2 regions of the Pseudomonas sp. CF161 genome follow, and region 1 is predicted to be linked to the other one. Evidence: predicted binding sites of a transcription regulator. Region 1 holds the regulator's gene; the other holds the start of a gene.
The links. Region 1 encodes sigma-54, which starts transcription at its own class of promoters, with help from an activator protein. Its sites were predicted from a motif close to ANTGGCATNNANNTTGCTNT; they were not measured.
Positions count from the first base shown of each region.

Region 1 (15,556 bases):
CCCCACCGACGCTGATACCGATGTATTTCTCACCCAACAGGCCAGCCGTGAGAATAGATGCAGTGGAGTCAGTCGGCAGGTTATCTACGCGCTTTTCCACTTGCAGCGTCACTCGACCGGTGAAACTGTCGCGATCCAGATCGATAGCCGTGACCTTGCCGATGGTCACACCGGCCATGGTCACTTTGGCTCTGACAGTCAAACCGGCGATATTGTCGAAATAGGCATAAAGTTTATAAGTATCGGTGGCTGCGCTCGGGGACAGGCCGCTGACCCGCAGCGCCAGCAACAGCAAAGCCAGGATGCCAGCCAGCAAGAAAAGGCCGACACCGATTTCCAGGGTGCGGTTTTGCATCAGAAATCTCCAAACATCAAGGCGGTCAGAATAAAGTCCAGGCCGAGTACAGCCAATGAGGCATACACCACGGTCTTGGTAGTGGCACGACTGATCCCTTCTGAAGTGGGCTCACAGTCATAGCCTTGGAATACGGCGATCCATGTCACGACGAACGCAAAGACAATGCTTTTAATAACACCATTGAGCACGTCACCGCTGAACGTCACGCTATTTTGCATGTTCGACCAGTAGGAACCCTCATAGACTCCCAACCAATCGACGGCCACCCACGAACCACCCCAGATCCCGACCACGCTGAAAATGATCGCCAGCAACGGCAGGGAAATAAAGCCGGCCCACAGACGCGGGGCGACGATGTATTTGAGCGGGTCCACGCCAATCATTTCCAGGCTGGACAGCTGCTCGGTGGATTTCATGTTGCCGATTTCCGCCGTCAGCGCCGAACCGGCGCGCCCGGCGAACAGCAGTGCAGTCACCACCGGCCCCAGCTCGCGCAACAGCGTCAGGGCGACCATCTGCCCTACCGCCTGCTCCGAGCCGTAGCTGGACAGGATATTGAAGCCTTGCAGCGCCAACACCATGCCGATGAACACCCCGGAAACCACAATGATCACCAGCGACATCACGCCCACGGCATGCAGTTGCTTGATCAACAGGCCAAAACTGCCGCCGATGCCGCCGCGCCCCAGCAGGGCGTGAAACAGAAACAGCGTGGAACGCCCAAGCACCGAAACTACATCGATGCCAGAACGACCGAAGAGGCGAACCCTCTCCACTAAAGATATCTTGCGCATCAGCGCTTCCCCAGAAGATCTGCGCGGTAGTCCGGCGCTGGAAAGTGAAAGGGTACCGGGCCGTCTGGGTCGCCTTTCATGAACTGGCGGATGCGCGGATTATCGGACCCCATCAGCTCATCGGGCGTGCCCTGCCCCAATACCTGGCCATCGCCGACCACGTAGATGTAATCGGCAATGCTCGCGGTTTCTGCAAGATCGTGTGACACAACGATACTGGTAATGCCCAGCGCGTCGTTGAGCAGGCGAATCAGGCGCACCAGAACCCCCATGGCAATCGGGTCCTGGCCCACGAAGGGCTCGTCATACATGAGGATCTGCGGGTCCAGGGCGATCGCCCGGGCCAATGCCACACGACGCTTCATACCGCCGGACAGCTCATCCGGCATCAATTCGATGGCGCCACGCAGCCCGACCGCCTGCAGCTTGAGCAGGACAATGTCGCGGATCATTTCATCCGGCAGCTGGGTATGGACCCGCAGCGGGAATGCGACGTTCTCGAACACGTCCAGATCGGTAAACAGCGCGCCACTCTGGAACAGCACGCCCATTTGCTTGCGTGCGTCGAACAGGTCGCTGCGTGAGAGCTCCGGCAGATTCTGACCGTTGACCCACACTTCACCGGCGCTGGGGCGTAATTGCGCGCCCATCAGGCGCAACAGGGTGGTCTTTCCGCAACCGGAAGGCCCCATGATCCCGGTGACCTTGCCCCGCGGAATACGAATATCCACGTTATTGAAGATGCTGCGCGTACCGCGCTTGAAGGACAGCCCCTTCAGCTCGACCGCGTAGGCGTTATCGGCACTCATCTAAACTCCTTGCGATGCAGCCTATCACTAGGGCGCTAGGCTCCCTGCCGGGAGTTGATTCACCCGGGGCAGGCCGAACTGGCGGCGAACTATATCATTGCTGATACGGAGCCCCCAAGGCCGAAGCCTCGGCTATTCAGCCACACGACAGGCAAAAAACCAGGCCTTTCCTTAGTTACCCCCAAGAAAGGCTGACGAACTTGCGTGAGGGAATTGATCATTGCCGCTATAATCGCCGCCTTTTCATCAGGCTATACGATTTCTGACATGAGCCAATCCAGCGACCTGATTCAATCGGCACAACGCACCATCCGCCTCGAAGTTGAAGCAGTAGAAGCCCTGCTGCCCCTTATCGACGCTGATTTCGTACGCGCTTGCGAGATGATTCTGGCCAGCAAAGGCCGCGTAGTCGTGGTCGGCATGGGCAAATCCGGGCATATCGGCAACAAGATCGCCGCGACCCTGGCCAGCACCGGCACCACGGCGTTTTTTGTCCACCCGGCCGAAGCCAGCCACGGCGACATGGGCATGATTACCCGGGACGACGTGATCCTGGCCCTGTCCAACTCGGGCTCGACCAATGAAATCGTGACCCTGTTGCCGCTGATCAAGCGCCTGGGCATCCAGCTCATCAGCCTCACCGGCAACCCGGACTCACCGCTGGCCAAGGCCGCCGAGGTCAATCTCAACGTCCACGTCGAGCACGAAGCCTGCCCGCTGAACCTGGCGCCGACCTCGTCGACCACTGCCGCCCTGGTCATGGGCGACGCCCTGGCCGTGGCACTGCTGGAAGCACGCGGTTTTACCGCCGAAGACTTCGCGTTTTCCCATCCGGGCGGCGCCCTGGGGCGTCGCCTGCTGCTGAAAGTCGAGAACGTGATGCACGCCGGCAGCGAACTGCCCCTGGTGCAACGCGGCACCCTGCTCAAGGACGCGCTCATGGAAATGACCCGCAAGGGCCTGGGCATGACCGCGATCATCGAGGCCGACGGGCGCCTGGCCGGGATCTTCACGGACGGCGACCTGCGCCGCACCCTGGATCGCACCATCGATATCCACCACGCGACCATCGATGAAGTCATGACCCTTCATGGCAAGACCGCTCGTGCCGATATGCTGGCAGCCGAAGCGCTGAAAATCATGGAAGACCACCGAATCAACGCACTGGTAGTGGTGGACAAGGAGGACCGACCTATCGGCGCCTTCAACCTGTCCGACCTGCTGCGTGCCGGAGTAATGTGATGAGTGCCGACCTGCTGCAACGTGGCAAAAACATCAAGCTGGCGATTTTTGACGTCGACGGCGTACTGACCGACGGTCGCCTGTACTTCCTCGAAGACGGCAGCGAGTTCAAGACCTTCAATACCCTCGACGGCCAGGGCATCAAGATGCTGATGGCCGCCGGCGTGCAGACCGCAATCATCAGCGGGCGCAAGACCCCGGTGGTCGAGCGCCGGGCCAAGAACCTGGGAATTCCCCATCTGTACCAAGGCCGCGAAGACAAGCTGGTGGTACTCGACGAGCTACTTGGCCAACTCGGCCTAAGCTATGACCAGGTCGCCTACCTGGGTGACGATCTGCCGGACTTGCCGGTAATCCGTCGCGTCGGCCTGGGCATGGCCGTGGCCAATGCTGCAAGTTTCGTCCGCGAACACGCCCACGGCATCACCCAGGCCCGTGGCGGCGAAGGTGCCGCGCGCGAATTCTGCGAGCTGATCCTGCGCGCCCAAGGCAGCCTTGAAGCGGCCAACGCCGCCTACTTATAGAGCCTTTTATGCTGAGCAAAAAGATTCGCAACATTCTGCTGTTCGGGGTCCTTGCCGCGTTGTTCGCGGCAGTCGGCTACTGGAATATCAGCCCGGAACGCTTCCTCGACAAGCCAGTGGCACAGGTCGACGAGAGCGCCATCGACTATTACGCGGTCAACGCACGCAGCGTGCAGTACCTGCCCGACGGCAAAATGCAGTACGAAATGACGTCCGACAAGGTCGAGCACTTGAAGGCCACCGAAGTCACCCTGCTGACCAAGCCAGACCTGCAGATGTACCGCGGCACCACCTTTCCCTGGCATGTCCAGAGCGAACGCGGCGAGGTCAACCCGGACGGCACTGAAGTCGAGCTGATCGATTCGGTACGGGTCGCACGCACCGATGAGAAAAATCGCACGGTGCTGATTACCACTTCCCGCATGACAGTATTCCCGCAGAAGCAATATGCGCAGACCGAGCAAGCCGTTAGAATCGACGGCGCCGGCGGCGTGACTACGGCCAAGGGAATGAAAGCGTATTTGAAAGACGGCAGGATGAACCTGCTATCGAACGTAAGAGGACAGTATGAGGCTCGTTAAAACCCTCCCTATTTTGCTCAGTCTGGGCGCAGCACTGGGAAGCGTGAGCGCCTGGGCTCTGCCGAACGATAGCCAACAACCTATCCGCATTCAGGCCGATGACGCACAACTCGATGACCGCCAGGGCATCGCCACCTACAAGGGCGATGTGATCATCACCCAGGGCTCGATGAAGATCACTGGCAATACCGTGACCATCACCCGCACCGCGTCCGGTGAAATCGACGTGGTGACCTCGGTGGGCAACCTGGCGTATTTCGAGCAACTGCAGAAAGCCACCGATCCCAAGCCGGTACAGGCCTACGCCGTGACCATTCAGTACCACGCAGCGCAAAACCGCATCGTACTGATCGACAAGGCCAAGGTGATCAACGACGGCAACACCACCGAAGGCGAGAAAATCGTCTACGACACCGTCAAGCAGGTCGCCAACGCCGGTCGCGCCAATGGCAGCTCGGTCACCGCGCCACGTCCGCGGATCGACATGGTCATCCAGCCGAAAAAGAAAACTGACGAGCAAAAGGCCCAGTAATGGCAACTCTGAAAGCTCAGCATCTGGCCAAGAGCTACAAGAGCCGTCAGGTCGTGCGTGACGTCAGTCTGTCCATCGACAGCGGTCAGATCGTCGGCCTGCTCGGCCCCAACGGCGCCGGCAAGACCACCTGCTTCTACATGATCGTCGGCCTGGTCCAGGCCGATCAGGGGCGCGTGCTGATCGACGACCTCGACGTCAGCCACCAGCCCATGCACGGCCGCGCCCGTGCCGGCATCGGCTACCTGCCCCAGGAAGCGTCGATCTTTCGCAAGCTGTCGGTCGCTGACAACATCATGGCCATCCTCGAGACCCGCAAGGAGCTCGACAAGGCCGGTCGCCGCAAGGAACTGGAAAGCCTGCTCCAGGAATTCCACATCCACCACATTCGCGACAACCTCGGCATGAGCCTGTCCGGTGGTGAACGCCGCCGAGTGGAAATCGCCCGCGCCCTGGCCACATCGCCGAAATTCATCCTGCTCGACGAACCTTTCGCCGGCGTGGACCCGATCTCGGTCGGCGACATCAAGCAGATCATTCATCACCTCAAGGCCAAGGGCATTGGTGTACTGATCACCGACCACAATGTCCGGGAAACCCTCGATATCTGCGAAACAGCCTACATCGTCAACGACGGTCAACTGATCGCCGAGGGCACGCCCGAAACCATCCTGGCCAACGAATTGGTCAAGGAAGTGTATCTGGGCCATGAGTTCCGCCTGTAAGCACTGAGGTGTTTGGCTAGTCGCCAGAGCGCCACCTTCAATAAATCCCTACAAATTTTATTGTTACCGCGCTCTAGGCAAACACTTCAGTTTCAGGCATATAATTTGCTTATGTTTGGCGCTCACGCGCCCTGTAGTGGATGGCGCATGTGCGCCGGCGAATAAGGTGTTAAGCCCCTGCCATGAAACCATCGCTAGTCCTGAGAATGGGCCAGCAGCTGACGATGACACCGCAGCTGCAACAGGCCATCCGCCTGCTCCAATTGTCGACCCTGGACCTGCAACAGGAAATCCAGGAGGCCTTGGAGTCCAATCCGATGCTCGAACGCCAGGAAGAAGGCGACGACTTCGACAACACCGACCCTCTGGCCGACAACGCCGAGCAAAAACCCAACACCGACATCCAGGAACCCTCCTACCAGGAAACCGCCCCCACGGTGGACAACCTCGAGGACGGCGAATGGAACGAGCGCATTCCCAACGAATTGCCGGTGGATACCGCCTGGGAAGACGTCTACCAGACCAGCGCCAGCAGCCTGCCCAGCAACGATGACGACGAGTGGGACTTCACCACCCGCACCTCCGCCGGCGAAAGCCTGCAGAGCCACCTGCTGTGGCAACTGAACCTGGCGCCGATGTCCGACACCGACCGCCTGATTGCCGTGACCCTGATCGACTGCATCAACAATCAGGGCTACCTGGACGAAACCCTCGAGGAAATCCTCGAAGCCTTCGATCCGGAGCTGGACATCGAACTGGACGAGATCGAAGCCGTCCTGCACCGCATCCAGCAATTCGAGCCGGCCGGCATCGGTGCACGCACCCTGGGTGAGTGCCTGTTGCTGCAACTGCGCCAGCTGCCAGCCAAGACCCCTTGGCTGAGCGAGGCGCAGCGCCTGGTCAGCGACTACATCGACCTGCTGGGCAGCCGCGACTACAGCCAGCTGATGCGCCGCATGAAGCTCAAGGAAGACGAGCTGCGCCAGGTCATCGAACTGGTACAGAGCCTGAACCCGCGCCCCGGCTCGCAGATCGAGTCTGCCGAGGCCGAGTACGTGGTCCCTGACGTGATCGTGCGCAAGGACAACGAGCGCTGGCTGGTCGAGCTGAATCAGGAATCGGTGCCGCGCCTGCGGGTCAACCCGCAGTACGCAGGCTTCGTGCGCCGTGCCGACAGCAGCGCCGACAACACCTTCATGCGCAATCAGCTGCAAGAGGCCCGCTGGTTCATCAAGAGCCTGCAAAGCCGCAACGAAACCCTGATGAAAGTCGCGACCCAGATCGTCGAGCATCAGCGCGGCTTCCTCGAGTACGGCGACGAAGCGATGAAGCCGTTGGTCCTGCACGACATCGCCGAAGCGGTGGGCATGCACGAATCGACGATTTCCCGGGTGACCACGCAAAAATTCATGCATACCCCACGGGGTATTTATGAACTGAAATACTTTTTCTCCAGCCACGTAAGTACCTCCGAAGGCGGTGAATGCTCGTCCACGGCGATTCGCGCGATCATCAAAAAACTGGTGGCCGCGGAAAATCAGAAAAAGCCGTTGAGTGACAGCAAGATCGCTGGTTTACTGGAGGCACAAGGCATTCAGGTAGCCCGTCGTACCGTCGCCAAGTACCGCGAATCCCTCGGGATCGCGCCTTCCAGCGAACGGAAGCGGTTGATGTAACCGCCGGGCTCGCCACAGCGTTCCAGTGGCAGGCAACCCAGCCTGCCGCTTTATGCACTGGCAACGAAGGAGAAGCTGTATGCAAGTCAACATCAGTGGACACCAACTGGAAGTGACCGAGCCCCTGCGCGCTTACATCGGCGAAAAACTCGACCGACTGGAGCGGCACTTTGACAAGATTACCAATGTGCAGGTAACGATGGCTGTCGAGAAACTGAAGCAGAAAATCGAAGCCACCCTGCACATCCACGGTGGGGAGGTTGTCGCCAATGCAGAACATGACGATATGTATGCCGCGATCGACCTGCTCACGGATAAGCTGGACCGCCAACTGAAAAAGCATAAGGAAAAGCAACTCCACCTTCTCCAAGGCACGGGTCGCTAACACTCCCCTCCCATGATCCGACTTGAAAGTATCCTGACCCCCGGCCGTTCCCTCGTGAACGTGCCGGGCGGCAGTAAAAAACGCGCTCTCGAACAAATTGCCAACCTGATCAGCCGCGAAGTGCCGGATCTGGAGATGCAGGATGTCTTCGAGAGCCTGATTGCCCGTGAAAAACTCGGTTCCACCGGTTTTGGCAACGGCATCGCCATTCCACATTGCCGCCTCAAAGGCTGCGAGTCGCCCATCAGTGCGTTAATGCACCTGGACGCCCCCATAGATTTCGACGCCATCGACGGCGCGCCGGTCGACCTGCTGTTCGTACTGCTGGTCCCCGAAGCTGCTACCGATGCGCACCTGGAACTGCTGCGGCAGATCGCCAGCATGCTTGATCGCAAGGAAGTGCGTGACAGGCTGCGCAGCGCCGACAGCAACCAAGCCCTGTATCAGGTAGTCCTGGACGAGCAGAACGGTCAGTAACCATGCGCTTGATCATTGTCAGCGGCCGCTCCGGCTCCGGTAAAAGTACCGCCCTCGCTGTCCTGGAGGATAACGGTTACTACTGCATCGACAACTTGCCGGCAGGCTTGCTGCCGGAGTTGGCCGAGCGTGCATTGATCCACACCGAACTGGCGCAACCGCTGGTGGCGGTCTCGATCGATGCGCGCAACCTGCCAAGCCATCTGTCACGCTTCCCCGAGCTGTTGGAAGAAGTGCGCAGCCGGCACATCCAGTGCGATGTGCTGTACCTGGACGCCGACGAGGAGACCCTGCTCAAACGGTTCTCGGAAACCCGTCGCCGCCACCCGCTGAGCAGCGCCAATCGCTCACTGGCCGAGGCCATCCAGGACGAAACCCAGCTCCTGGGCCCGATCGTCGACCTGGCCGACCTGACCATCAACACCACCAATCTGAACCTGTATCAGCTGCGCGACACCATCAAGTTGCGCCTGCTGAACCAGCCGGAGCCGGGCACCGCGTTTCTGGTGGAGTCCTTTGGCTTCAAGCGGGGCATGCCGGTGGATGCCGACCTGGTGTTCGACGTGCGCTGCCTGCCCAACCCCTACTGGAAGCCCGAACTGCGAGACCAGTCAGGGCTGGACCAGCCTGTAGCCGATTACCTGGCCGCACAGCCCGATGTCGAAGACATGTTCCAGGACATCTCCAGCTACCTGCTCAAATGGTTGCCGCGCTTTGCCGCCAGCAACCGCGCTTACGTCACTATTGCCATTGGCTGCACGGGCGGGCATCACCGCTCGGTCTACCTGACCGAACGCCTGGGCCAGGTCCTGCAACAATCCCTAAAGAACGTCCAGGTTCGCCACCGCGACCTTAGCTGAAAGGACCACCACCGCGATGCCTGCTCTGGAAATTGAAATCATCAACAAACTGGGCTTGCATGCCCGGGCTTCTGCAAAATTTGTCGGTGTGGCCGGCCAGTTTCAGTGCCAGATCAGAGCGGGCAGGACTCCCGAGTCCATGGTCGACGGTAAAAGCATCATGGCGATGATGATGTTGGCTGCAGGCAAAGGCACCCGCATTCATCTGAAAACCGAAGGCGAGCAAGAGCAGGAAGCGCTGGATGCGCTGGTGGCATTGATCAACAATTATTTCGACGAAGGCGAGTAAGCAACGCCCTCGGCGCGTCGACTGTCCAGCCGACGCGCACCAGGCCAGGCCGCTATTTGGCTCGCTAGGCCAGCGCCGTATCCATCACCATCATCAGACAGAAACCGATGCACAGCCCAAGGCTCGCGAGCTTCTCGTGACCGTTGCGCCGCGACTCGGGAATCACCTCGTGGGTCACCACCAGCAACATGGCGCCTGCGGCCAGCGCCAGGCCCAGGGGCAACAGAATCTCGGCCAGGCTCACCAGCCAGGCGCAGAGCAAGGCAAACACCGGTTCGACCAGGCCCGAGGCGGCGCCAATCAGGAATGCCTTGACCCGCGACATTCCGGCCCCCGCCAGCACCAGCGCGATGACCAGGCCTTCCGGCACGTCCTGCAGGGCGATGCCCATGGCCAGGCTGTCGGCGTCGGGCATGCCGCCACCGGCAGACACCCCCACCGCCATGCCTTCCGGGATGTTATGGGCGATGATCGCGAACACAAACAGCCAGATACGCGGAGGAATCACCGGATGCCCCGGTGTGCCAACCAGCATTTCCGGGCTGGCCCCCGACACCTTGCGGTCCACCAGAAACAGGCCGAAGGCACCGAGCATGATGCCCAGGCTAATCAGCCCGCTGGCGCCCCAGGGCGACAAGCCGAGGCTCGTGGCGGCGGCAATTCCCGGCACAATCAGGGAAAACGCCGTCGCCGCAAGCATCACCCCGGCACCGAAACCCAGCAGCGTGTCATTGAGGGCCTGGGGCATCTTGCGGATGACCAGCACCGGGACCGCCCCCAGTGCCGTACCCAGGGCGCAGAGCGCCCCGCCTTCCAGAGCCCGCAACAGTTTCGGTTCCAGATCCAGCCAGCTCAGGCCCTTGGCCACCAGCAATGCGGTACCCGCCAACAGCAACAACGAACCAAACGCATAACGAAACATTCGCACGCTGCTGATCGCCAGTGTTTCAGTGCCCATAGTCGGCCTTAGGTCTTTTTATAGTGAGGGTTCAAACCAGCGCGGCCTGGTAGCGCTGGGCGACTTCCGGCCAATGGACGACGTTGTAGAACGCGTTGATGTATTCCGGACGACGGTTCTGATAGCGCAGGTAGTAGGCGTGCTCCCACACGTCCAGGCCGAGGATCGGCGTGTTGCCGTTCATCAGCGGGCTGTCCTGGTTACCGCTGCTCTCTACCACCAGGGTCTTTTGCGGCGTCACGCTGAGCCAGGCCCAACCGCTGCCGAAGCGGGTCAGTGCGGCTTTGGTGAAGGCTTCCTTGAAACTCTCGAAGCCACCCAACTGCTCGTCGATTGCACGCCCCAGGTCGCCCTCCGGCTTGCCACCGCCATTGGGCGCCATGACCGCCCAGAACAACGAGTGGTTGGCATGCCCGCCGCCCTGGTTGATCACCGCGGCGCGCAGTTTTTCCGGCAACTGCTGAACGCTGGCCACCAGCTTTTCTACCGACCAGTCGGCCCACTCGGTGCCTTCGACAGCCGCGTTGAGGTTGTTGATGTAGGTCTGGTGGTGCTTGGTGTAGTGGATTTCCATGGTCTGCGCATCGATATGCGGTTCCAGGGCGTCATAGGCGTAGGGCAAGGCAGGCAAGGTAAAAGACATATCAATGTACTCCGTAATAAGGGCCGTTCGAGGTCGCGGGGCCAGAAGCCAATTGCGCGACGTTGCTCTCCAGCAAGCGGTGGGTGCGCGGGTATTCGCCGTGCTCGCTGATGAAATTGAGCAGCTCGACATAGGTCTTGCTGCTCTGGCGCAATGCCGCCTCGCGCAAGGCCGGGGCCAGGCGAGCATCCTGCATGGTCTGCAACAGCCGCTGATGAATGGCGCACAGGTACTCCGCGCTCTCCTCCGGCTGGTTCAGGCGCAGGTGCAGATCCGCCAGGTTGTGATGGGAAATGACGCAGGCCGCCACCGCTTCGTCGGCATTCGACCAACGCTCGAACAACACCTGGGCCAGGGCCAGCGCCTGCAGGTAATACTCGCGAGCGTCCACCAGATCGCCTTGGGTGAAGAAGCGATTGGCCCTTTCGATCGTGCGTTTCCAGTGCTCCATGGTGAGCCTCCAAAGCAGTGACGGGGGGAGTTAAACGCCGCCCGCGGTGAGCTTTTCCGGATCCAGCAGAACTTCCAGTTGGCTGCGCGACAGGTCGGTGTGTTCAAGCGCCACGTCGATGACCGGGCGCCCTTGCTTGTAAGCGGTCTTGGCGATCTCGGCGGCCTTCTGGTAACCGATGATCGGGTTCAGCGCAGTGACCAGGATCGGGTTGCGCGCCAACGCCTCTTTGATTTTGGCCTCGTTGACCTTGAAGCTGGCGATGGCCTTGTCCGCCAGCAAGCGGCTGGCATTGGCCATCAACTCGATGCTGCTCAGCAGGTTTTGCGCAATGATCGGCAGCATCACGTTCAACTCGAAGTTGCCCGACTGGCCGGCGACGGTAATCACCGAGTCGTTGCCGATTACTTGCGCCGCCACCATGGCCGTGGCTTCAGGAATCACCGGATTGACCTTGCCCGGCATGATCGAACTGCCCGGCTGCAAGGCTTCCAGCTCGATCTCACCGAGGCCGGCCAGGGGGCCCGAGTTCATCCAACGCAGGTCGTTGGCAATTTTCATCAGGGACACGGCAACCGCCTTGAGCTGACCGGAAACCGCAACGGCGGTGTCCTGGGAGCCGATCAGGGCGAACAGGTTCTTACCCGGAGTGAATTGCACCTGGGTCAGCTTGCTCAGTTGCTGGCTGAAGCGCGCGGCAAATTGCGGATGGGCGTTGATCCCGGTGCCGACGGCAGTGCCGCCCTGGGCCAGGGCTTGCAGGCTTGGCAGCAAGTCCTGCAGGTGGCCGATATTGGCCTTGAGTTGCTGCGCCCACCCTTCCAGGACCTGGCTCATGCGCACCGGCATGGCGTCCATCAGGTGGGTGCGGCCAGTCTTGATGAACGGGTGCACCTCCACGGCCTTACGCTCGATGACCTGCACCAGGTGCAGCAGCGCCGGCAGCAGTTGCTCATGCAGGGTCAGTGCCGCGCTGACATGGATGGTGGTGGGGATGATGTCGTTGCTGCTCTGCCCGCAGTTCACGTGGTCATTGGGGTTGACCGGCTCACCCAGCAGGCGGCTGGCCAGCGTCGCGATCACTTCGTTGGCGTTCATGTTGGAACTGGTGCCGGAGCCGGTCTGGAAGATATCCACCGGGAAATGCTGCATGTAATCGCCTTCCAGCAAGCCTTGGGCGGCGTCGACGATGGCCTTGCCCTGGGCTGGGCTGATTTGCTCGAGCTCGACGTTGGCCTGGGCCGCTGCGGCCTTGGCCAGGATCAGGGCGCGAATGAACTGCGCCGGCATGCGTTGGTGGCTGATCGGAAAGTTATCCACCGCGCGCTGGGTCTGGGCGCCATACAGCGCCTGCTCCGGGACCTGCAACTCGCCCATGCTGTCGCGTTCGATACGGGTATTACTCATCGGGAAATCCTTGCACCAGTTCATTCAGAGGGATGGAAGGCTGCAGCGAGCAGGTCGCCAACTGCCAGGCATAGCTTTGCCAGCGCTTGAGCCGGCATTTGCACAGGGACAGGCGCTCCAGGTCGCGCAACGGCCGCCAGGCCTGGTCCATACACTGGCTGCGCCAGTGCCAGGGCAAGGCCGTATCGGCGGCGGTGTCGAGCAGGAGCCGCAAAGAAGTTTCGGCCACGGTCCAGGGCGAGGTAGCCGTGCAACAGGCCAGATAGCGCCCTTCGGCCAGGTAATGCTCGATCAGACGCGGCTCGTCCGGATCGAGGGCGCAACGGATCTGGCGGCTCATCCAGCGCCAGCTTTCGAGGTAAGGCTGCTCATGCAAGGCAGAACTCATGACCTGGGCTCATTCAGAAATGAGATTTATTATTAAATGATATTGAGAATCAAAACAAGCGCGGTCGCTTCGGCCATTGCAGAATCCGCCGCGATGGGTGGCAGCCACATGCCGCAATTCACAGCGCAGGTCACCGGCAAATCCCGAGCAAAAAAAACGCGCCATCCCGTAAAGGAAGGCGCGTTTCGGTTACAGCAGGAGCGTTTAGCTGCCGGCGACGGTCATGCGTTCGATCAATACCGAGCCGGTGCGGATGTTGCTGCGCAGCTCCAGATCGTTACCTACGGCGACGATCTGCTTGAACATGTCACGCATGTTGCCGGCAATGGTCACTTCCTGGACCGCGAACTGGATCTCGCCGTTCTCGACCCAGAACCCGGCCGCGCCACGGGAGTAGTCGCCGGTGACCATGTTCAGGCCGTGCCCCATCAGTTCGGTCACCAACAACCCACGCCCCATGCGCCGCAGCAGCGCCGCCTGGTCTTCATCGCCATGGGTGATGAAGAGGTTGTGCACGCCGCCGGCGTTGGCGGTGCTGGGCAGGCCGAGCTTGCGACCGGAATAGGTGCCGAGGATGTAGGACACCAGTTCGCCGTCCTGAACGAACGGCTTGGCATAGGTGGCCAGGCCATCGCCGTCGAACGCCGAGCTGCCCATGGCGCGCATCAGGTGCGGCCGCTCATCGATGGTCAGCCACTGCGGGAACAGCTGCTGGCCCAGGGCACCTTCGAGGAACGACGACTTGCGGTACAGATTGCCCCCGGAAATCGCCCCCAGGAAACTGCCGAACAGGCCGCCGGCCAGCTCCGCGGAGAACAGCACCGGCACTTCACAGGTCGGGACCGGGCGCGCACCCAGGCGGCTCGCGGCCCGTTGCGCTGCGCGCTGGCCGATGCTGACTGGGTCAGCCAGCAATTCGCCCTGGCGGCTCACGTCGTACCAGTAGTCGCGCTGCATCTGGCCATCGGCTTCAGCGATCATCACGCAGCTCAAGCTGTGACGGGTCGAGGCGTAACCGCCGACAAACCCATGGCTGTTGCCATACACGCGGCAGCCTTGATGGGTACTCAAGGTGGTGCCATCGGCATTCTTGATCCGGCTGTCGGCAGCAAAGGCCGCCGCTTCACAGGCCAGGGCCTGTTCAATGGCTTGTTCGGGCGTGATGTCCCAGGCGTGGAACAGGTCGAAATCCTGCAAGTTGGTGGCCATCAAGGACGCATCGGCCAGGCCTGAGGCCTCGTCTTCCGAGGTGTGCTTGGCGATGGCCAGCGCGGCGGCAACGGTCTCGCGGATCGCATCCGGGCCACTGGCCGAGGTGCTGGCCGAGCCCTTTCGCTGCCCCACGTAGAGGGTGATGCCAAAACCCTGGTCGCGGTTGAACTCCACGGTCTCCACTTCGCGCTGGCGCACCGAGGTCGACAGGCCCTGCTCCAGGGACACCGCCACTTCACAGGCACTGGCGCCCTGGCGCTTGGCCTCGGCAATGATCTGCTCGACTTGTTCCTGCAGTGCCGGCAAAGCTTGTGGGCCGACGCTTTCTGCTGCACTCATGGTGTTCTCCACTCAAATTCTGCTTTCGGTTAAGGCCTTCGAGCGACCGGGCCGGACAAGCGGCCCCCGACTGGTTATCATGGCGGCGTTTCTTTGCGGACTGCCACCATGGTTGATTCTTACGACGACTCCCTCGATGGGGAGAAAAGCAAATCCCAGGTCAAACGCGAGCTGCATGCTCTGGTTGACCTCGGCGAGCGCCTTACAACACTCAAGCCTGACTTGCTGGCAAAACTGCCTTTGACCGACGCCATGCGCCGGGCCTTGGCCGATGCGCCCAAGCACACCGCGAATATCGCGCGTAAACGGCACCTCATGTTCATCGGCAAGCTGATGCGCGATCAGGACACTGCCGCCATTCTGGTCTTGCTCGATCAACTCGATGCCTCCACCCGGCAGTACAACGAACGCTTCCATGGCCTGGAACGCTGGCGCGATCGCTTGATCGCAGGCGATGACGGCGTGCTGGAAAAGTTTGTCATCGACTACCCCGAGGCTGATCGCCAGCAATTGCGCTCCCTGATCCGTCAGGCCCAGCACGAACTGGCGCATAACAAGCCACCGGCGTCGAGCCGTAAAATCTTCAAGTACATCCGCGAGCTGGACGAGACTCAACGCGGTCTGCGCTGAAGCCTTGGCCAGGTGGGTTGCCTTGCAGCCCACCCGCAGCTCGCAGGTTTTCAAGCGTCGCGATCAGGACCCCGTGCCACCCACGGTGATTGCGTCGATTTTCAAGGTGGGCTGGCCGACACCTACCGGTACCGACTGCCCATCCTTGCCACAGGTCCCTACCCCGCTGTCCAGTGACAGGTCATTACCGACCATCGACACCTTGCTCATGGCTTCCGGGCCATTGCCGATCAGGGTCGCGCCTTTGACCGGTGCGGTGATCTTGCCGTCTTCGAT
Region 1 is NZ_ATLP01000074.1:69,192-84,747, reverse strand. It holds gene mlaD (outer membrane lipid asymmetry maintenance protein MlaD) at 1-355, opposite strand, end outside; gene mlaE (lipid asymmetry maintenance ABC transporter permease subunit MlaE) at 355-1,152, opposite strand; gene CF161_RS13520 (ATP-binding cassette domain-containing protein) at 1,152-1,961, opposite strand; gene CF161_RS13515 (KpsF/GutQ family sugar-phosphate isomerase) at 2,229-3,203, shown strand; gene CF161_RS13510 (HAD family hydrolase) at 3,203-3,727, shown strand; gene lptC (LPS export ABC transporter periplasmic protein LptC) at 3,736-4,308, shown strand; gene lptA (lipopolysaccharide transport periplasmic protein LptA) at 4,295-4,840, shown strand; gene lptB (LPS export ABC transporter ATP-binding protein) at 4,840-5,565, shown strand; gene CF161_RS13490 (RNA polymerase factor sigma-54) at 5,748-7,241, shown strand; gene hpf (ribosome hibernation-promoting factor, HPF/YfiA family) at 7,321-7,626, shown strand; gene ptsN (PTS IIA-like nitrogen regulatory protein PtsN) at 7,639-8,103, shown strand; gene rapZ (RNase adapter RapZ) at 8,106-8,963, shown strand; gene CF161_RS13470 (HPr family phosphocarrier protein) at 8,980-9,252, shown strand; gene CF161_RS13465 (ZIP family metal transporter) at 9,317-10,210, opposite strand; gene CF161_RS13460 (superoxide dismutase) at 10,242-10,853, opposite strand; gene CF161_RS13455 (hypothetical protein) at 10,855-11,304, opposite strand; gene CF161_RS13450 (aspartate ammonia-lyase) at 11,335-12,711, opposite strand; gene CF161_RS13445 (hypothetical protein) at 12,704-13,099, opposite strand; gene pmbA (metalloprotease PmbA) at 13,304-14,650, opposite strand; gene yjgA (ribosome biogenesis factor YjgA) at 14,759-15,280, shown strand; gene tldD (metalloprotease TldD) at 15,344-15,556, opposite strand, start outside.

Region 2 (15,556 bases), on a different contig from region 1:
TGAAAGACATATTCCACTCCTTGTGCCGGATTAGTCGGCTCTATATACCAATGGTTTTGACTTTGGACAGAGCGATCGGGCTGCTCAGTCCGGCGAGGTTCAACATCAATTCACCGCCAGTCTGGCTGATGGTGACGCTGTTGACCGTCGCAGGCAGGTAAGTGACCAGGGCGACCGCGGTGTTATCGATCGTGGTGCTGGCCTTGAACGTGTAGTTACCCGGGTCGGCCTTGGTGCCGTCGGTTTTGGTGCCGTCCCAGGTGAAGCTCGAGGTGCCCGCGACCTGGCTGCCCAGGTCGATGGTTTTCACCTCTTTGCCGTCTTTGTCGGTGATGGTCACCTTCACGCCCGCTACGCTGCTCGGCACGGTGATCGAACCGGTCATGCTCTTGGTGGTGTCGACCTGGGTAGTGCCGGACTGCACGATCACCGAGCGACCGACCAGGGACGAGGCCTGCAGGGCCTGGCTCGACTTGTAGTTGCCGGAAATCGCGGTGACCGAATCATTGAGCGTGGTGATGCCTTCCAGGCTGCTGAACTGCGCCAGTTGCGCCACGAACTCGCTGTTGTCCTGCGGGTCCAGGGGGTTCTGGTTTTTCAGCTGAGTCACCAGCAGTTGCAGGAACGCATCCTTGCCCAGGGCCTTTTTACCGGTGGCGCTGTTGGTGGCCGAGGTAATGCCGTCAGCGCTTGAGGTTGCGGTCTTTTTCGACGAGTTCGCGAGAATCTGGTTCAGACTCAAGCTGCTGGTGGTGCTGGTGGTGTCGTTAATGCTCATTGGCGAGGCCCCTTATCACTGACCCAGGGTCAGGACCTTCTGCATCATGGTCTTGGCGGTGTTCATCATTTCGGCGTTGGTCTGGAACGAACGGCTCGCGGAAATCATGTCGGCCATTTCTTCAACCACGTTGACGTTGGGGTAGTAGACATAACCCTTGGCGTCAGCGGACGGATGGTTAGGCTCGTAACGCGCTTCGAGGTTGCTCTGGTCTTCGACCACACCCAGCACCTGCACGCCCTGGCCAGTGGAGTCCTGGTTCTGGAACAGCGACTGGCTGCCACCGCTCTGCGCACCCTGGAACATGGTGGCGAACACCGGGTGGCGGGCACGGTAGGTCTGGTCGATGCTCGACGACACGGTCTCGGCGTTGGCGATGTTACTGGCGACGGTGTTCAAGCGAGTGGTCTGAGCACTCATGCCGCTACCGGCGATATTGAAAACACTGGCGAGGGACATGGATTACTCTCCGCGCAGGGCCGAAATCAGCCCTTTGAATTTGCTGTTGAGCAGCGTGAAGCTGGCCTGGAAGTTGACCGAGTTCTCGGCGTAGTTCGACTGTTCCAGTTGGGCGTCCACGGTGTTCTGGTCGATGGAAGGCTGCATCGGCGTGCGGTACAGCAGCGACTCGTCGCCGTTACCCATGCCTTCAGCTTCGATATGACGGCTGTTGGTCATGTTCAAGGCAAAGGTGCCGTTCTTGGTCTTCTCGTTCTGCTCGGCGAGCACGGCGGAGAAGTCCAGATCCCGAGCCTTGTAGTTCGGGGTGTCGGCGTTCGCGATGTTGTTGGCCAGAACCTCGGCGCGCTTGGCGCGAAAGCCCAGAGCCTGTTCATGGATACCGAGCGCTTTATCGAAGCTGATGCTCATGTCGGGAAACCTTTGGGTGACCTGATTTTTCGTAATCTGGATATAGCAAGCCCCGTGCCAAGTGCAAAAGCCCCGTAAATCAAGGCTTCGCCGGCAGCGGCAAGGCGGCAATGCCAGAAAAGCGGCAATGGATTTCCGCGATGCGCCAGCAAAGCGGCAACCTCACTGCCGCTTTTACGCCGCGACCCGGCAACGACCAGGCACAAAAAAAGAGGCCCTGGGGCCTCCTTTTATCCACACGCGCTACACCCGGCCTACTTCGCCTGGTAGATAATCCCCGGGCTGCACTGAACCATCTGGAAATGATCAGGCAGGCCGTTGAGCGCCTCGGATGCGCCAAGAAACAGGTAACCGCCCGGTTTCAAGGTGCTGTGAATGCGCATCAGGATGTCCTTCTTCACCTCGGCGGAGAAGTAGATCAACACGTTGCGGCAGAACACGATGTCGAACTTGCCGAGGCTCGCGTAGCTGTCCAGCAGATTGAACGAGCGGAACTCCACCCGACTCTTGATCGGCGCCTTGATCGCCCAGCGCCCCGGCCCTTTCGGGTCGAAGTAGCGTTGCAGGCGCTCGGCAGACAGGCCGCGGCCAATCGCCAGGCTGTCGTATTCGCCGGTCTTGCAGTTGTTGAGCATGGTGCCGGACAAATCGGTGGCAACGATCTGCACACCCATTTTCAGTTGGCCCATGTTGGTCCGTTCGAACTCATCGATCGACATCGACAACGAGTAGGGTTCCTGGCCCGACGAGCAGGCAGCCGACCAGATGCGCAAACGCTGGTTCGGACTGGCCTTGATCGCTTCGGGAAGGACCTTGTTCTTCAGGACCTCAAAGGGATAGGTATCGCGAAACCATAAGGTTTCGTTAGTGGTCATGGCATCCACCACCTGCTCGCGCAAACCGCTGCGCGGCTGGGTCTGAATACGCTGCACCAGCTCACCCAGGGATTTGATGCCCTGCTGTTCCATCAGTTTGTTGAGACGGCTCGATACCAGATATTGCTTGTTCTCACCCAGCAAGATCCCACAGGCTTTTTCCAGGAAGACCCGGAACTGTTCGAAATCCAAATTACCCGTAGACAATGATGCCGCCTCTTAAATCGTATGACCGCCAGGAGCCGATGCCCCTAGCTGTTGTCTGCTGCTTTGATCCGGTCGACTACCCGGGATGCCAGGTCATCAGGACGGAATTTGGCAAGGAAGTCATCGGCACCGACCTTCTTCACCATCGCCTGATTGAATACACCTGACAACGAAGTATGCAGGATGATATGCAGCTTTTGCATGCGCGGATCGTTGCGTATCTCGGCCGTGAGGGTGTAACCGTCCATCTCCGGCATCTCGATGTCGGAAATCATCATCAGAAATTCTTCTTCCGGCTTCTTGCCCTCGTCCACCAGCTTGCGCAGGTAATCCAGGGCCTGGCGGCCGTCGTTCAGCGCGACCACTTCCACGCCAACCGTCTGCAGGCAGCGTGTCACCTGCTTGCGTGCCACCGACGAATCGTCGACGGTCAGTACCCGCAGGGAAATCGCCTTGTGCTGGGTTTCGACGTCCACCACACCGACAGAAATCACTTCCGAGGTCGGCGCCACTTCCGCCAGCACCTTCTCGACATCGATAATTTCGACCAACTGATTGTCAACCCGGGTCACGGCCGTCAGGTAGTGATCGCGACCGGTGCCTTTGGGTGGCGGATGGATCTCCTCCCAGTTCATGTTGACGATACGTTCCACCGACCGCACCAGAAACCCCTGGGTCTTGGTGTTGTACTCAGTGATGATCACAAACGGGTTGCTCAGGTCTTTCAATCCACCCGAACCGGTGGCCATCGCCAAATCCAGGATCGGGATGGTCGCCCCGCGAATACTTGCGACACCGCACACGACAGGACTGGATTTAGGCATCAAGGTCAGTTTCGGGCACTGCAACACCTCCCGAACCTTGAACACGTTGATCCCGTAAAGCTGCTGGCCGTCCAGACGGAACAGCAGCAGCTCCAGGCGATTCTGCCCAACCAGTTGCGTGCGCTGGTTAACCGCATCCATTACACCCGCCATGCCCAGACTCCCCAAAGCTTTAAGTTCCGACGCACGCTCATCGCTAAACGGCACGGGGCTTGCTTTTTAACTGTTATGAACGCCAAAACGACATTTTTCCGACGTCTGACATCAAACTACCGCAAATTACTTTGCGCGCTGTCAGTTTTGTCTATTTTCAACCCTGGCGGCCCTGCCCTTGCTGACTCGGTCACCCTGCCTGATCTACTTATCGGCGTCACTCAAGGGTTTCTTGAATTCACCGTAGAAGACTATCTGGCCACCAGTCAAACCGCCGGACGCTATGAAATCACGGTTGCGCAACTTGATCCGCGCATGCGCATGCCCAATTGCGACAAGGAATTGACAGCCACCCTTGAAAGCCCGGCGCAGCCCATTGGCCGCGTCACGGTCAAGGTCCGCTGCGACGGCGCCTCGCCCTGGACCGTGTTCGTGCCGGCCCAGGTCAAACTGTTTCGCGAAGTGGTGACCACCACCCGACCGCTCAAGCGCGCCGGAATCATTGCACCGGAGGAGGTCACTCTGCGTGAACGCGACATCAGCCAGGTCAACCAGGGCTACCTGACCTCGGTCGACGATGCCATTGGGCAGAAACTTGTCCGACCAATGGTCGCCGATCAAGTCGTTACCCAACTGCACCTTGAGCAGGCCGAGGTGGTGCGCAAGGGCGATCAAGTGGTGATATCTGCCCGCAGCGGCACCCTGAACGTGCGAATGCCCGGCGAAGCACTGTCCAATGGCGGCATGAACGAGCAGATAAGGGTCAAGAACCTGAACTCGCAACGTGTGATAAAGGCCCGGATTACCGCTCCCGGCCAGGTAGAAGTCGCAATGTAGGAACTGGCGCACAAGCCCGCCCTTCCCTAAACTGTGGTCCATGCGGGCCGCAGCCATGGGCGTTGGTTAATCGACAATAGCGCCTAAAGTTTTCCAGGGTATGGCCGAAAACATGGCAAGCGTCCAAATACCCAGAGGTTTTTTTATCATGGTCATCGATTTCAGCCGTTTAAACAGCTCCCCCTCACTTACCGGCAGTACGCGTACCAGCGCCAACAAAGACATCGGCGACACCGACAAGTCTGCGCCGCTGGCTACCCCGGCTGAACAAGCCAGTACCACCAAAAGCGGGGAATCGGTACACCTCAGCAATGAGGCTCAGCGTTTGCAAAAGGTCACTGACAAGCTGCGCGATCAGCCTGCCGTCGACAACGCCCGCGTGGCCGAGTTGAAAGCAGCGATTGCCGATGGCAGCTATAAAGTCGACAGCAACCGCGTAGCCAGCAAACTGCTCAATTTCGAAGCCCAGCGCTAGCCAAAGGCCTGCGCCAGGCTTTTGGACGCTTAAAACCCAAGGCCAGCCATGCACGACTCTAATTTACTGCAACTGATCACTGAAGATTTTGCTCCAGCTCAACAATTGCTGGAACTGCTGAAGACCGAATCCCTCGCTCTGTACGGCCGCGACATGCCGCTACTGGAGGATATTCTGGCGCAGAAACATGCGCTGATCATTCTGCTCGAACAGCATGGCCGCAAGCGCAGCGAAATTCTTGCCAGCCTGAACCTCCCCGCCAGCCGCGCCGGCCTTGAGCAACTGGCTGAACATTCCTCGATCGGCCCGCAATTGCTCGAGCAAAGCGATGTGCTGACCGAGCTGCTCGCCGAGTGCCAGGCGACCAATGAACTCAACGGTCGCTCGATCCAGGTTCAGCAGGCCACCACCGCGAACCAGCTGAAAATCCTCAACGGCGGCGAAAGCCCCGCACTGTATGACGCCCGCGGATCGACCTCTCTGCTTGCGAAGCCACGCCCGCTCAGTCAGGCTTGACCCGGAAAATGTGCGCGCCCTATCAAGCAGCGAAACATGCTGGCAAAATGCTGGCTCTTGCGTGTAGTCGTATTTTGTCTGGAGACTGATGAACCGTGTTCAATGCCCCAAGCGCGGAAGATGCTCCGCAGCCCCCTAAGGTTCTCACCACTCCTCTGGAGATAGCTTCGAACCTGCGGATGCTACAAGAGAGCCATGACCCGCTGATCATCACCTTCCATGAGCGCAGCCAGCGCTTTCAGAGCTATCTGGTCGAAGTCGATCGCGACAGCAACATGATCGCCCTCGATGAAATGATTCCCCGCGACGGTGAACGTTTCATGCTGGCCGGCGAGCCATTTCGCGTCGAAGGCTTCCATGAAGGCGTGCGTATCGCCTGGGAAAGCACCAGTACCCCGACCCTTGATGAGTCCAACAACGGTCGCTGCTACCGTGGCACCCTGCCGGACGAAGTGGTTTATCACCAGCGCCGCAGCGCCTTCCGTGCAGCGCTCAAGCTTTCGCAACTGGTCAATGTCGAACTCGATGGCGAAAAGCTCAAGGAATCCATCCGCGGCAAGCTGCTGGATATCTCGGCCACCGGCTGCAAACTGCGCTTCGAAGGCGATATCTCCGAGCGCCTGCAACTGGGCCAGGTCTACGAACGTTTTATCGCCGCCCTGCCCTTCGGCAGCATGACCGCTCCCGTCGAGCTGCGGTATCTGCACTATGAAGAGCGCATCGATATCACCTTCGCCGGGGTCCGCTTCCACAATATGAGCGGTCTGGTACAACGCCAGGTCGAGCGTTTCGTCTATCAACTGCAACGCGAAGCGCGGCGCTTCGATAAAGACGACATGTAAGCCACCGCCAGACATGAAAACGGGCAGTCCCTCGCGGTGACTGCCCGTTTTTTTTGCGCCGCCTTCCGGCAACCGCCAGGCCCTAAGGCCTGGCGCCACTGAGATGATGCGGCCCCTCATCCTCGGGCTTGACCTCAGTCTCCTCCTCAGCCTCGGTTGCCGGCGACTCATCAGCCACTGGCTCGTCGGCCACCGGTTCCACCGGGTTCTGCATCTGATCCTGCACCACTTGCTCATCGACCCGCGGGTCAAGAGCCGCCACCAGTGGCGAGCTGGACATGCTGTCCGGCATTGCCACGTGCTGCAGCGGAGCATCATCGACCTGATGCAGATTGGTCACCGCCTTCGGCCGGATCCGCCACACCAGGACCAACGCGAAGAAACTGAAGAACGCGTAGAGCATCTGGCTGCCGAACAGCTTCATCAGCACACCCGCCACCAATGGCCCGATGCTCGCACCCACACCGTAGGTCACCAGCAGCATGGCGGTCAGCGACACACGGCGATCGCCTTCGACGTGGTCATTGGAAAAGGCCACCGCCAACGGATACAGACAGAACTGCACCAACGAACACAGAAAGCCCAAGGCAAACAGCACCTCCAGCGGCACACTCGGAAAGATCGCCAGGGGCAGCGCCGCCACCGCCAGAAACATCGCAAAGCAGCGAATCAGCATCGCCCGGTCATAACGATCCGAGAGCCAGCCCAACGGCCACTGCACCAGCAGGCCGGCAAAAATGCAGCAGCCCATGAACAGGCCGACCTGCTCGGTGCTCAACCCCTGCTGAGAGGCGTACAGCGGCGCCAGGCCGTAGAACGAGCCAACAATCAGCCCCGCCCCCAGCACCGTACTCAGGGATTGCGGCACGCGCTTGATAAAGAAGCGTGGCTCCATCGGCGCCGGGTGCAGTGGCGCCGGGTGAATGCGTCGGGTCATGGCCACCGGTACCAGGCACAGGGCGAAGCACAGGGCCACCAGCATCAGCAGTTCCAGGCCAAGGGCCGGGTGCATGACCAGAATCAGTTGCCCCATGACCAGCCCCAGGTACGAAGCGATCATATAGCCGCTGAACACCAGCCCGCGCTGCTTGGCCTCGGCCTGCTCGTTCAGCCAGCTCTCGATGACCATGTACTGGCACATCATGCCCAGGCCGACGATCACCCGCAGCACCAGCCAGGCCGGCAGCCAGTCCACCAGGCCATGGCCGAGAACGGCAGCCCCGACGATACCGGCACAGGTGGCGTAGGCACGGATATGCCCGACCCGGGCAATCAGCCGGTGGCCGATCTTGCCGCCCAGGACCAGGCCGAAGTAGTTGGCCGCCATCAAGGCACCGACCCACAAGCCATCGACATGGTCGGCGGCCAGGCGCAGTGCCAGATAAGTGCTGAGCAAGCCCGAGCCGATAAGCATCATCAGCGAGGCGAAATAAAGCGCTCGAAAGGATTTCCAGATTTGGCGCATCGGCGTTCCGAGCGGCTCCTTGAATTGAGTGTCGGGCCGTCTTCACGACAGCCCGACGGCGACGGTTCGGTTAGGCCTGGGCCGCTAAAACACGCCGTTCCCAGGGAGTAATTTCATCAAAGAAGCTGGTCAACTCCATGGTCTTCGAAGCGATGTAGCCTTCGATGAACTCTTTGCCGAACAGTTCCTTGGCCAATGGGCTACGTTTCAGACGCTCAAGGGCCGCATGCAAGGTACAAGGCAGCGACAAACTGTCCGGCACTTCGAATTCACCCTGGATCGCGGCTTGCGGTTCCAGCTCGTTTTCGATGCCGTGCAGGCCGGCTGCCAGGCTGGCGGCGATCGCCAGATAAGGGTTGGCATCCGCCCCCGGCAGGCGATTTTCCACCCGACGCGCCACGGGCGAACTGGCCGGAATACGCAAGCCTGCGGCGCGGTTGTCATGGGACCAGCACGCATTATTCGGCGATGCGTAAGGATGGCACAGGCGCTGATAAGAATTGACGTTGGGCGCGAACAACGCGGTGAAATCCGCCATGCCGGCCTGCTGTCCGCCGATAAAGTGACGGAAGGTCGCCGTTGGCTGTCCCGCGTCATCGCTGAACACGTTCCGCCCGCTGGCGATCTCGACGATGCTCTGGTGAATATGCATCGAGCTGCCCGGGGTATGGGCCAATGGCTTGGCCATGCACACCACGGTCAGGCCATGCTTGAGCGCCACTTCCTTGAGCAGGTGCTTGAACAGGAAGGTCTGGTCGGCCAGCAAAAGGGGATCGCCGTGCAGCAGGTTGATCTCGAACTGGCTGACGCCCATTTCATGCATGAAGGTATCGCGGGGCAGGCCCAGCGCCGCCATGCACGCATACACGTCGCTGAAAAACGGACGCAGGCCATTGTTGGAACTGACACTGAACGCCGAATGCCCGTCCTCGCGACGCCCGTCCAGGCCTACGGGCGGCTGGAATGGCTGAGTCGGATCGGTGTTGGGCGCAAATACAAAGAATTCAAGTTCGGTGGCCACCACCGGCGCCAGGCCATGGGCCGCATACCGGGCGATCACCGCCTTGAGCTGGCCGCGAGTGGACAGACGCGAACTTTCGCCAGTCAATTCGTCCGCATCGCAAATCGCCAGGGCACGTGGCTGCTGGCTCCAGGGCAGGCGATGGATCTGTTGCGGATCGGCCACGAGCGCCAGGTCGCCGTCGTCGCTGCCGTAAAAGCGCGCGGGCGGGTATCCGCCCATGATGCATTGCAGCAGCACGCCCCGTGCCATCTGCAACCGCCGCCCTTCGAGAAAACCTTCAGCGGTCATTACCTTGCCGCGGGGCACTCCATTGAGGTCCGGAGTGACACATTCAATCTCATCAATGCCCGTCAATCGCTGTGCGAGTGAACGATGGCCATCGGTTGTCATGACTCAATCCTTGTTGTTGTACGAGCCGAGAACGGCGACCCGTACAAAATAGGCTTCGGCTGTTCGGAATATCAAGCAGCCGTGAGCAAAAAACCACAAAGCCCGACACACCTCACCCACGGCCCCCACCGCCGGCCGTCCATCAAGGCAGATAAAGACTGAACACACCGCCGCCCAAAGGCCCGCCGTTGCTGATCCGGGTCCGACCACGGATGCCGTTGCGCTGATGCAACTCGGCGATCCTGCCGGCGAAGTACAGGCCCAGGCCGGTGCTGCCGCTGCTGTGGTTGATGCCCTGCACGTAATCGTCCTGACGCTCGATCATCTGCTGCGGGTAGCCGTCGCCATCGTCATTGATGGTCAGCACCGTCTGCCCGGCTTCGTCGTGCACGCTGATCAGCAGCGCATGGCGTGCGTAGCGGATGGCATTGTTGATGCTGTTGGCCAGCACCGAGGCGATCAGCTCGCGGTCGAAAAAGCCCAGCGGGCTCAATGGGTCGACGTCATAGCTCGCGGCAATGCCACGGCTCTTGAACACGTCCTGATGGCTGGCCAGCTGGGCTTCGATAAAGTCATCCAGCTCATGGTAGTCGGGCCGCAATGGCAACTGGTTGGCGCCGAGTTTGTACAGCCCCAGCAGCTGCACCAGCATGCCGTTGAGGTGGGCGAACTCGAAATCGATCACCCCCTGCTCCGAGCTGTTGCGCTCAGGCTCGGGCAGGCGCGCCAGCCACTGGGCCTGGGCCTGCATCAGCAAGGTCAGGGAGTTTTTCATGTCGTGTACGGTGGAGGCGATCACCGTGGAAAAATCCAGCCCCTGTTCACTCTCGTTCATTCGCCAAACGCCTTGCTTCGCAGCTTCTGGTAACGGGGATAGCGCGGGTCGCTGTCGGGCATCAAGCCCACCATCTTCAAGCTCGCCCGGCACTCTTCGAGCAATGCCGGATCGGCGCTGGCATCGGTGCCGTGCAACAGCGACTGCGCCATGTTCAGCGCGATGCTGATGTTCTTCGGCTGCATCGCCAGCGCCCGGCGGAACAGCTCGCGAGCCTCGTCCAGGGTGCCGGCCTTATAGCTGCGCACACCTTGGCGATTGAGATCGGCCGCAGCGTTGGAGGTATTGAGAATCGTCGGGTCGTCCGTGAGCTTGGCAATGCCCTGCATCACCTTCGGATCATCACCGTAGATCTCCGCGCAGTTTTTCAGCATCGACGCGCCGGCGCTCGCCTGGCCGAGCATCTGCAACTGCTTGGCCACCAGCAGCGCGGCCTCCGGGCTCATGAACTGCTCCATGCCATCCAGCCGCAGCATGGCTTGCTCAGTGAGTTTTTCCGCGGTTTCCGCATCGTTGAGCAACAAACTGGTGGCCTTCATCAGCCGCGCGCGAATCTGCAAACCCGGGTCGGTAGGGTTTTCCTTGGCCACCGCACTCAGGGTGGTGTTGATTTCCAGTCGGGTCCGGGTATCCAGGCCTTTTTCGCTGCCCTTGCTGATCAGGGCGTGGGCCAGGCCGAGGTTGCTTTCCGGGTCCTTGAACCGCGACTGCGCACCTTGGGACACCGCCTGGCGATAGGCCTTGGAGGCGGTCTCGAAGTCTTCGTTGCCCATCGCCAGCTTGCCCAGCAACGCCTGGCGACGCACCGCCAGCGGCGACAAGCGCACCGCCTCTTCCAGCACATGCTGCGCGCGCTTGGCATCGCCTTCGACCACCAGCACATCGGCCAGGCCGTCATAGAGCGCGGGCATCATCGGAAACAGCTTCAGGGCCTTCTCGTAGACCTCCTTGGCCTGTCCCACCTGGCCACGCTTGAACAGCAAGCGGCCCAGGCCGACATAGGCCCAAGGCAACGGACGGTCCGCCAGAATCGTGTTGTACAAACGCTCCAGCGCTTCGTTCTGATTCATATCGCGCAACGCATCGGCCCGATAACGCAAGCACAGCGGCGAATAACGCGGGTCCTGCTTGCACAGGGCAATGCAGGCATTGAGCACTTCCACCGGCTTGCCGCGATCCAGGGCCTCCAGGATCGGCTTCAGCAGATTCTTGCGCTGCTGCAGGCGCTCCAGGCGCTGGGCCAGGCCGGAACGGTTGAAAGGCTTGGTCAGGTATGCATCGGGCTCGTGTTCCAGAGCACTGAGAACCATGGCCTGGCTGCTCTCGGCAGTCACCATCAGGAACACGCTTTCATGGCTGATCAGCTTGTCGGTCATCAAGTCTTCGAGCACTTGCTGACCGTTCTTCTTGCCGTCACCCAGGTGGTAGTCCTGCAGGATGAAATCGTAGCGTTTCTGCGCACACATACGCAGGGCCTGCTCGCCGGTGTCCGCCGTGTCCACGTCCTTGACGCCCAGCTCACGCAACATAGAACGCACCGAGCTACGGAAATCAGAGAAATCATCGACGATCAAAAAGCTTTTTTGGTGGTACGCCAGCATCGAAGATTCCAGGCAATTAAGAAAATGAACCCATAGACCACTGCAAGGACAAGCCCGGCCCATTTCGGCGCGCAGATAATAACGGGTAGCGATAAGCCATCAACCGCTTTTACGGTTTATCTGTGACTGCCCGCACATACGCAGAGCCCTTGCAGGCGCCGACGCAACCGGAGAAAACCAAAGTCCAAGGAGTTATCGGCAAGGAGCGCCGTTCCCTTATAGAGAAGCAGCAGGCAATACGTTTTTTTTAGAGCTAAATGTGCAAGGTACAAGCGTGCCGCCATGGACCGAAGCCGGCGGTTGCACAAAGATGCTCGCCATCGGGCCAGGCTGCTGGTAAATAGTCGTCCCATTGCTCGGGAAGGACCCATGATGCGCGCCCTGATTTTTATCTTGTTGGCGCTGGCAGGCAGCAACGCCCTTGCCGGCTACGACCTGCACATTACCCGCAAGGCTTTCTGGGCCGATCAGACGGGCCCCGCCATCAGCGCTGCAGAGTGGACGGCCTACGTGGCCGCGGACGCTCAAGTGCAGCGAGATCCAGACAACAGCGAAAATGACTTCATCGTCCTGATCGGTGCAGAGCGCTTCCCCCTGTGGTTTGACCCAGAACGCGGGGAAGCCTACACAAAGAGCCCGTCAGACCAGGCCACCACCAAACTGATCGACATCGCCCAGCGCCTCGGCGCCCAAGTCCAGGGCGATGACGGCGAACCCTATCCACCCCACGATTAAGACGCCCCGATGTCAGCCGAGCAATCCATACCCCTTTCCGAATACCTGGTATTCCTGTCCTACCTGTCTGCCCCGGCGTTGCTACTGGGCTGGGTGTTGCAGACCTTTTTATTCGCCAAGCGCCACGCGCTTGCCTGGAGGTCGGCCCACCGAGTCCTTATCGGCTACGCACTGACTCTGATAATCAGCCTGCCCCTGACCCTGTTGCTGACATTGCTCGGCGCAGCCCTGGAGCCCGCCTGCTGCAAACGCCTGCTCAGCGCTCTGCTGGCGCCAACCGGCTTCGGCCCGCTGGTCTTGACCCCAGCCAGCCTGGTGGTGGTTGCGCTGGTGACCCCGATCACCACCTGGTGTGCGTTATTAGGGCACAAAACCGTCAACCGGCCCGCCACCCACTGCTGAGCCTATCGATCTCCCGCTCATAGACATCGACAAATCATTAAATGAACTTCGATCACATTCTATTTATTGCAAGTACCGACTGCTTTGGCGAGAAACTGTTCGGCGAACAAACCGCCGCGGACCTGGTAGAGATAAAGAGAATCACCCGAGAACACACCCTGACACTGATGGGCGATCACTCGGACTACTACTATGACTCAGACTTTTCACCAGAAAGAATAAACAAGACCAAAGACGCCTTACTTCAAAGACTGTCGGCACTCAATGATGGCCACTCCCTACTGGGTAAATTCAGCGAACTCGACTCAATCAGTAACAAGCAGATCTCAACCAAAGGCATCCATCCGCTCAGGCTTATAAAGGACGTCTGTTCACAACTGTACTGGCTGAACACCAATGACTTCCGGGTTGAAATCTGCGACGCGCTGCTTGAAGCGGCCATCCAGGCCCAGAGCCTGGGCTTGCCTCTGGACGCAGAGGCCTATCTAGACTGGGATGAAATTCATGCGATGTGGGAACAAGCCTCATCCGATTGGGATGGCTACATAAAGAGCATCATGCGCGACGTGCCTGACGGGCTCTGTGCAGTATTTAATGACCTGTACAACTCCCCCTTGTCTTTGCGCCATCTCTATAGCTGGAAAGAGGGATTACCAGGCGTCCAGTTCTTGACGTTAATGCAGGCCATTGAAGATGAAGCTTTTATGCAAATGGACAAGACCAACCCGGATTACGCATTACGGGTGAGGGCCGCCATGAAGCAGTTTCATGAGTAAATCGTTTATATCGGCATAAGTACTTATAAAAAGCAGACCTTGTTGCTTACAACTATTGCCGAGGGACTTAACCCCAGACCTTATGCCAAGACTTACGGTTGAAGTCTAACTGTTGCGATCTAATGAGTCAGAGCGAAAGGCTACCGCCCTTCATGAAAAAGCCCCGCCCGAGCAATGCCCGGCGGGGCTTTTTTTGGCCTGCTGTCACCCTGTTGCCATATGGCTGCACAGGGAAATGACTGGAGGCCTTTCAATGTGGTGTCCCAGGCGGGGTTCGAACCTGCAACCTTCCCCTTAGGAGGGGGATGCTCTATCCAATTGAGCTACTGAGACATATCGTCGACCGCCGGAAAGTGGGCGGTGCGGGGAACGGCGTGCATGTTAACGGCCAAGCCTGACTTTGTCATGCAATCCGTAGGGCTTTTTGCATGATCCAGGCCCTGGGTACCGAGTCAAAGGGCGGTGTCGTGCAATTTGCATTGCTGCAAAAGGCCATCATTGCAAAATGCAATTAACGGCCCTTAAAAAAACATCATAACCAGTTGTTTTTAAAGGATTTTATAAGGATTAGACTGTTGGCACGCGCACTGCTTTATAACCTCTATAAAGAACCGCGGAGACAACGCACATGAACAGCGCCCTTTTCCTTTTGAATGCGATAGCCATTGCCATGTTGCTGGCGTTTCACTTTCAACCCGATACCAACGCTGAACCTGTCGCCTACTCCAGCGCGCACCACATCCAGCAGCAAACGCCACAACTGGCCGTGATGAACAGCCAGGCGCAAACCGCTATTGCCACTCAGGTTGCAGCCGAGCAAAAAGTAGCCGCGCCCGTTGGGCCACGTACCCAGAGCTGGGTATTTTAAGCCCGTTACTCCAGGAGCACTTTATGTCCACATTTGCCAAGGGCCTTCTTATCCTGGCCATCATCAGCGGCGCGCTAAGCCTTTTATTGCCTGAGAACCGCTTCAGCAGCCTGCCGCTGATTGCTTGTGGCGCCTTCGGCGGTTTATGGGTGCTGGCCCTGATCGTAGGGCGCAGGATCAAGTTCGATCCTGTACTGCGCTGATCCCCTGCTGCTGCAGCAACCGCAATAAATGCATGACGGTAACGGACAACTCGCCCGAGTTGTCCAGATGCACGATTTTCTGATCATCGCCCCAGCCTTCATCGGCAAACACAGCGTTGCGCTGCATCCGGCGCTCGATCTCTTCCCCGCTCTCACGCCCGCGGCGAATCAAGCGGCGACGCAGTACTTCATTGGTGACCGTCAATAAAATCGGAATTAGCTCCGGGTAACGCTCACGTGCCTGTTGCAGATGCCCCCTGGAACCATTGACCAATACATGTCGACCAGCGGCCAGCCACTCGTCGATCTGTACAGGAATGCCATAACCAAGGCCGTTGGCCCGCCAGTACAAGGCAAACTCCCCACGCTGCACCGCGTTTTCAAACTCCTGTACAGAAACCTCAAGCGCTTGCTCTCCCACCGACTCCGCCGAACGGGTAATGACACGCTGCGCCACCTCACAGCCGATTTCATGCAACGCCTCGCGGGCTGCCGCGATCAGGCTGTCCTTGCCTGCGCCCGACGGCCCCAACAGGTAAATCAGTTTGCCCGGCATTCAATATCACTCTGCCATATATCGCTAGTAAATCGGCCATTTGCCACTATCCTATACAAGGTAGGGGCAGCAGCAACCGACACCCCTAGCATGCACGTTCAAGAAGGCTTAAACAGCTTCTGACGAGCGGCAGGATAGATGGAGTGACCGGGCCAGAGCGATCTTTTCAAACCAGTCCGCATTTCTGATAATTGGTGCTGGCATAACGCCTTTATCCGGTTCAATATTTGTCACAGAATTGGCGCCAATGATCTGGCAATTTTGAGGCATGATTCGGGCCTCTTAAACAATTCAGGTTGAACATTTGGCCTTAAGGCTTGTCCT
Region 2 is NZ_ATLP01000038.1:136,769-152,324, forward strand. It holds gene flgE (flagellar hook protein FlgE) at 1-10, opposite strand, end outside; gene flgD (flagellar hook assembly protein FlgD) at 41-778, opposite strand; gene flgC (flagellar basal body rod protein FlgC) at 794-1,237, opposite strand; gene flgB (flagellar basal body rod protein FlgB) at 1,241-1,648, opposite strand; gene cheR (protein-glutamate O-methyltransferase CheR) at 1,903-2,730, opposite strand; gene CF161_RS05925 (chemotaxis protein CheV) at 2,775-3,707, opposite strand; gene flgA (flagellar basal body P-ring formation chaperone FlgA) at 3,783-4,544, shown strand; gene flgM (flagellar biosynthesis anti-sigma factor FlgM) at 4,693-5,019, shown strand; gene CF161_RS05940 (flagella synthesis protein FlgN) at 5,068-5,535, shown strand; gene CF161_RS05945 (flagellar brake protein) at 5,631-6,377, shown strand; gene CF161_RS05950 (MFS transporter) at 6,460-7,842, opposite strand; gene CF161_RS05955 (glutamine synthetase family protein) at 7,913-9,154, opposite strand; gene CF161_RS05960 (sensor histidine kinase KdpD) at 9,399-10,091, opposite strand; gene CF161_RS05965 (tetratricopeptide repeat-containing response regulator) at 10,088-11,692, opposite strand; gene CF161_RS05970 (hypothetical protein) at 12,062-12,427, shown strand; gene CF161_RS05975 (hypothetical protein) at 12,437-12,829, shown strand; gene CF161_RS05980 (hypothetical protein) at 12,871-13,605, shown strand; tRNA gene CF161_RS05985 (tRNA-Arg) at 13,862-13,938, opposite strand; gene CF161_RS05990 (hypothetical protein) at 14,234-14,473, shown strand; gene CF161_RS05995 (PA3371 family protein) at 14,497-14,676, shown strand; gene phnN (phosphonate metabolism protein/1,5-bisphosphokinase (PRPP-forming) PhnN) at 14,651-15,232, opposite strand.
Region 2: the regulator sigma-54 is predicted to act here: its motif matches at 1,691-1,710, upstream of flgB (flagellar basal body rod protein FlgB).